2 regions of the Peribacillus sp. NJ11 genome follow, and region 1 is predicted to be linked to the other one. Evidence: riboswitches for the same ligand, from Rfam matches in the RefSeq annotation. Region 1 holds a riboswitch; the other holds the start of a gene.
What was found. A riboswitch is a leader RNA that binds a small molecule or an ion and turns the genes downstream of it on or off. The one in region 1 is predicted to bind S-adenosylmethionine.
Positions count from the first base shown of each region.

Region 2: another riboswitch for S-adenosylmethionine. It lies ahead of mmuP (S-methylmethionine permease); the one in region 1 lies ahead of QUF86_RS26735 (methionine biosynthesis PLP-dependent protein).

Region 1 is NZ_JAUCFO010000001.1:5,464,262-5,467,689, reverse strand. It holds gene metC (cystathionine beta-lyase) at 1-895, opposite strand, end outside; gene QUF86_RS26735 (methionine biosynthesis PLP-dependent protein) at 892-2,004, opposite strand; SAM riboswitch class I at 2,090-2,203, opposite strand; gene fumC (class II fumarate hydratase) at 2,553-3,428, shown strand, end outside.
Region 2 is NZ_JAUCFO010000001.1:3,622,733-3,626,160, reverse strand. It holds gene mmuM (homocysteine S-methyltransferase) at 1-812, opposite strand, end outside; gene mmuP (S-methylmethionine permease) at 809-2,197, opposite strand; SAM riboswitch class I at 2,281-2,383, opposite strand; gene QUF86_RS17960 (flavin reductase family protein) at 2,610-3,218, opposite strand; gene QUF86_RS17955 (alpha/beta hydrolase) at 3,239-3,428, opposite strand, start outside.

The DNA.
Region 1 (3,428 bases):
CGGCTCCAAGTGACTGGCCTTTCTGGATGGCGTGCTGTGGATGATCTGCTAGGCCGGGATAATACACTTTTTTAACCAAGGGCTGCTTCTTTAAGTAGGCGGCAATCTTTTCTGCCCCTTTTTGGGAGTGCTCCATTCTAACGGACAAGGTTTTCAGACCTCTCATTACTAGCCAGGCGTCCTGGACACCAAGAATCGCTCCAAAGGAGTTTTGGAGGGAACCGAGTCTTACTGCCAATTCCGGATCTTTCACTACAGCAAGTCCAGCTACCACATCACTATGTCCGGATAAAAACTTCGTCGCACTATGAAGGACAACATCAGCGCCCAGATTCAGGGGTTTCTGTAATGCTGGCGTCAAGAATGTATTATCAACAAAACTTAAGGCCCCGGCTTTTTTTGCGATTTCACAAACGGCTTTAATATCGGTCACTTTAAGTAATGGATTTGAAGGCGTTTCGATGTATATGGCTCTCGTATTTGGCTGAATGGCCGCTTTGATGCTTTCAAGATCCGTCATATCAACGAAAGTATGCTCAATATTGAAACGTGTCAAAACACTTGTGACCATCCTGAACGTTCCTCCGTACACGTCTTCGGAAATGACGATATGGTCTCCGGCAGACAACAGCAGGAAAGCTGTTGAAATGGCTGCCATTCCTGATGAAAAGGCAAAACCGTGTGTGCCTTCCTCAAGTTCGGCAATGATATCTTCCAGCGCTTCGCGAGTTGGGTTCCCGCTTCTGCTGTAATCATATTTACCGAATTGATCGATATCGGATTGATGGAAAGTGGAAGCGTGCTGAATGGGGACGCTCACACCGCCTGTTGCCGGATCGAATTTATGTTGATTATGGAGTAATTTGGTTTCAAAGCTAAAATCATGATCGGTCATCGTAGTGCCTCCCTTTTTACGTGTGCGAATGCTTCCTGTAAATCCTGAATCAAATCGTCGCTGTCCTCAATGCCGACGGAGAAGCGAAGCAGGCGATTACAAACCCCATTGGCCGTTCTGACTTCAAGAGGTATATCGGCATGTGTTTGTGTAGCAGGATAGGTGATGAAGCTTTCGACCCCACCAAGGCTTTCTGCAAACGAAATTAATGAGAGTGATTGTAAAAATGGGTTGACCGCCGCTTCTTCAATGATGCGGAAGGAAATCATGCCGCCCCTACCGGGATACAATACGTCCGTAACGCAATCATGTTCCGACAAGTAATCTACAAGTACCTTTGCATTCTTTTCATGACGATCCATCCGCAATGCCAGGGTTTTCATTCCGCGCATCAACAGCCAAGAATCAAAGGGGCTCAAGACAGCACCAGTACCATTATGATGGAAGGCAAGTGCATCACATAATTCCGCGCCGCTGGCCACGATCAGTCCGGCCAGCACATCATTATGACCACCGAGATACTTGGTAGCACTGTGAATCACAATATCCGCTCCAAGCAGGATGGGTTGTTGAATAAGAGGCGTGTAAAAAGTATTATCAACGATTAACAATAAATCAAATCGTTTGGCCAATGCGGCAACGGCGCTAATATCCGTTTGCTGCATAAGAGGGTTAGTGGGAGTTTCAATGAAGATGGCTTTCGTGTGAGGAGTGATGGCTTTTTCGATATCCTCCAAACAACAAGTGTTCACATAGTCACACTGCAACCCCCATTTCTTAAAACCTTGTTCTAACAGACGATATGTACCCCCATAAAGATCTTCGCTGACAATCCATGCATCACCTGATTTAAATAAGGCCAGTATAGTAGAAATGGCTGCCATTCCTGAACTGCAGGCATACCCTTGGTCGCCTTTTTCCAGATCGGCGATGGATCGTTCCAATAGTTGGCGTGTAGGATTACCTGTCCTTGTGTAATCGAATCCAGTCGATTGACCGATTCCTTCGTGGCGAAAAGCAGTTGAAAAGTATACCGGCGGATTGACTGTTCCTGTCGCCGTTTCGCTGCGATTTCCTAATTGAGCAAGATATGTTTCAGTTTTGTACATAGTTTTCACTGCTCCTTTGAGTTATATAAAATAAAAAAAGTCTTCTTTAAGAAGAAGACTTTGATTAAGTAGGGACGAGTCATTCTTCTTATCTTCCAAGTTCACAAACTTGTGGAATTAGCACCTTTTCATTGGTTTGAAACAAATGAAGGTTGCTGAGGTGTCATCGGGCCATTCCCTATACCTCTCTCGATAAGAGTTTAGATTATTCAATTTCTTTTGAATTTACTATAAATACAAAATACTGTCAAGAACAAGTTTGATGGATATTGCTTCGATGTTCATGACTAGGTCTATTGGAGCCTAGCGGTGTCAACACTTTACGTGTCTAAAAAGAATATCCGGAATTTGCATGTGGTCAGGGATAATCCTGAATGATCCTGTTGAATGAATTAATTGAATTTTTCAGAAAAAGGGGAGGCCTGGCCGGATATTTTTGCTTTAAAATAATAAAGTTTGTACAATGTAAGGAGAGAGAATAATACGACATTATTCATTTCATATACTTAAGGTCTTCGATGAATAGTGCAAACATAGGAGGAGAACACATGGATTACAGAATCGAACGAGATACGATGGGTGAAGTGAAAGTTCCTGCCGATAAATATTGGGGAGCACAGACCGAGAGAAGCCGTAACAATTTCAAAATCGGTAATGAAAAAATGCCGATTGAATTGGTTCGTGCATTTGCATACGTTAAACAAGCTGCGGCAAAGGTTAACTATGATCTCGGTGATCTTTCAGAAGTTAAAAAGAATGCCATCGTTAAGATTTGCGGCGAAATCCTTGAAGGTACGCTTGATGAACATTTCCCGCTTGTAGTTTGGCAAACGGGAAGCGGGACGCAAAGTAATATGAACGTGAATGAAGTGGTCGCTAACAAAGGGAATGAATGGTTAAAAGAAAATGGTGAATCGGAAACACTTCACCCGAATGATGATGTAAACAAGGCACAAAGCTCCAATGATACTTTCCCGACCGCCATGCATATTGCAGCCTTTATGGAGGTCGCTGAAAAGTTGGTTCCTGCCATCAAAGCACTTCGTGATACATTCGATTCAAAAGAAAAAGAGTTTTGGGATGTCGTGAAGATTGGCCGGACACATCTTCAAGATGCAACACCACTGACATTAGGACAAGAAATTTCTGGCTGGAAAGCGATGCTTGATAAAGATCTAGCGATGATTGAGGAAAGCAGCCAAAAATTATTGAACCTGGCTCTAGGCGGAACGGCAGTAGGAACCGGAATCAATACAAAAAAAGAATTCCCGGGACTTTCCGCAAAACAAATTGCAGCGGATACAGGACATCCTTTCGTCACATCGGATAATAAGTTCCATGCATTGACAAGCCATAACGAAATCGTTTATGCACACGGTGCTTTGAAAGCATTGGCAGCGGATTTAATGAAAATTGCGAACGAT
Region 2 (3,428 bases), 1.8 Mb from region 1:
TGCCATGTTTTGGTATCCGGATTATAAGTTTCACCAGAATTCGGATAAACAATAATTGGTTTTTTCGTGTTTGCACTCAACACATTGATAGCTTCCGTGACAACTGATACTGGTGCACAATTAATGCCAATCGCTGCAATTTGCTCACTTTCCTCAAACAACCTCGTACACTCCTCCAGCAATGTACCGTCACTTATCGCTTTCTCATCTTTCAAAGAAAAGGATAGCCAAGCATACACTTCTGGATAATCCTTCAATAATGAATCCAATACTTTTGCTTCTTGAAGGGATGGAATCGTTTCAAATGCTAGGAGATCAGCACCTGCTTCAATCAAAGCTGATATTCTTGGGCGATGAAATTCTACTAAGGTTTCATCTGAAACACCATAGTTTCCTACATATTCTGAACCATCTGCAAGGTACGCCCCATAAGGTCCAACTGATGCAGCAACCAATGGCTTAGGTCTATTTGTTTGCGTTTCATCCTTCCAATAATCATCCCTTGCTTTCCTTGCGAGTAACACCGTTTTCCGAATTAACTCCATGGCCTCTTTTTCTTGTATCCCACGCAGGGAGAAACCTTCAACGGTGGCTTGGTAGCTTGCAGTTATCGCACAGTCCGCTCCAGCACGAAAATATGCAGAGTGAACCTGATAAATCACTTCTGGATTTTCAAGTAATACACGTGCAGACCACAGGGGATCGTCCAAATCACATCCATACCGCTCGAGCTCTGTAGCTAGAGCTCCGTCCAGAATCATGACTGAATGATCTCGTAAAATAGCGTCAATTGGGTTTATTTTATTCTTCATGGTTTTACTCCTCTTTTCTTTGAAGATTGTGTAATATAATAAGTTCCATAGCAAAACAAAATAAATGGAATACCACAATAAAGTGCTATCCGTTGTGTAGGATCAAAGGCAATTCCTATACATGAAGCAAGACAAAGCATGAAAGAAACGATTGGTACGAACGGATATAATGGTGTACGATAAGCCAAATCATTTACTGAATTTCCTTCTTTTATAAAACGTCTTCGGAATAGGAACTGTGAAGCGCTAATACTCATCCAAACTACAACCACGGCTAGACCCGAAATGGATACAAGGACGATATACACCGTATCCGGTGCAATAATACTCGAGAACAAGGCTAAACCACCACCCAACATACTGAAAATGACTGCATTTATCGGAACGCCTCTTTTTGTTAATTTTGCAAATATTGGTGATATCGTTTTCTTATCTGCAAGGGACCAAAGCATTCTGGAAGAGGCATATAGACCTGAGTTTGCAGCAGACAAAATGGCAGTTAAAATAACAAAGTTCATGATATCCGCTGCATATGGCACTCCAATTCGTTCAAGAACTGCAACAAAGGGGCTCTCTAATACGCTTGCATCCGAAACAGGCAATAATGCGGATAATACAACGATGGTTCCTACAAAAAAGATGATCAATCTCCATAATGTCATGCGGATTGCCTTTGGTATCGTTTTTTCTGGATTCACAGTTTCTCCAGCTGCAATTCCGATTAATTCAGTTCCAGAAAATGCGAAATTCACCGCAAGCATCGTCATTATAATGGCAAAAGCACCATTCGGAAATAAACCTGCACTTGTAAAATTGGAAAATAGCGGTGCTGGTTGTGAGTTAGTCATTGGAATAAAACCTACCATTGTCGCTGCTCCCAAAATAATAAATATCACAATCGCAATTACCTTTATAGACGCAAACCAAAATTCGGATTCAGCGAAAAACTTAACGGTCCAAGCATTTAATACCAAGACCAATATGGCAAATAGAGCACTCCATATCCAGACATTGATTGATGGAAACCATCGCTGCATCAACAATCCTGCAGCCGTGAATTCCGAACCTAGTGCAACAGTCCAGGTTAACCAATATAACCAAGCTACTGTAAACCCTGTCCCTGGTCCGATGTATTTGGCTGCGTAGCTATGAAACGCACCTGTCTCGGGCATATGTACTGCCAGTTCACCTAGACATAGCATGACTAGATAAACCACTAATGCTCCAATCAGATACGAAAGGATGGTGCCAAACGGGCCAGCCTGCTGAATCGTATAACCCGAACTTAAGAACAAACCTGTTCCAATCACCCCGCCAAGCGATAGCATGATTAAATGCCGTGTTTTCATTTCCCTTTGAAATTCCTGTTTCCTTTTGTTCTCCATTCATACTCTCCTTTATCCTGCATCCAGAAAAAAACGAAAACGCACTCTAAAAAGAGTGCGCTACTGACAAATAAAAACGTACGGTCTTATCTATCAAGGTTTCACCCCCTGGAATTAGCACAGTGTCTTAGCAGACCTGTTGCTGAGGTTTCATAGGGCCAGTCCCTCCACCTCTCTGGATAAGAAATTAATTTTTTATAACTTTATCAATCTATGAAAAAATTGTCAAGTTTTGTTTTGGAATATAAAGAATTCCCTTTACATTCGGACTATTTTGTCACCTCCGGCATGATTGCTTGTTTTGGTACAGTCGCTCACCGTAGAATTGCAGATAATGCTAACCGGAAATAATTTTGGTATAAAAAAAATGACGACATCTTAAAAGATGACGCCATTTTTTCTTTCTTATCACTTAAGGTCGTTCCATTTCAAATAATTCCCCTAGTTTTGTATAAGTATGACCCGCTAATCTTGCTACAGGTTTAAGCCCATTCTGGTCAATTCGGCCATTATGGTAAATATCTTGCTCTATATGATAGCAGACTATTTTACCTATCAATAAATCACAACCAGGTTTATCTAGGGAACCTCCCAATGGAATCGCATGCTCTAATGTACATTCAAAGCGTACCTTCGCTTCTTGCAATCCTGGTACGGATACCTTATCACTAACAGCCGTCGTGAAATTGGTCAGGCCCAATTCACTTTCATCCGATGGGAGTTCCTTGGCCGTTCGATTTGCATCAGCAACATTATTTTCATCAGTGATATGAACAACGAATTCCCCTGATTGAATTGCATTTCGTGCAGTGTCCTTTGAAACTCCTTCTTTCCGTTGAACAGAAATGGAAATCATCGGAGGATTGGAACTGACTATGTTAAAAAAGCTGAACGGCGCTATATTGATGGTACCGGTTTCGGATTGTGTCGTAATCAGAGCTATGGGTCTCGGTATAATGCTTCCAGTCAAAAACTTATAATTTTCCCGTTCAGTCAGACCTTCAGGATTTACTGAAATCATCTTCATTCCCTCTTTCATTCTTATATAAAGTTCTTATGAAACCATGAACCTGCTGCCTCGACCTCTGAACGTGTTAACTGATGACCGTAATTTTCCCAGTGAACTTCCACCGAAGCACCAGCTTGCAATAAAAGTTGTTTAAGTTCATCCGTTTCTTCTGCCGGGCAAATCGGATCGTTTTTACCTGCAGCAATAAATACAGGTATATCT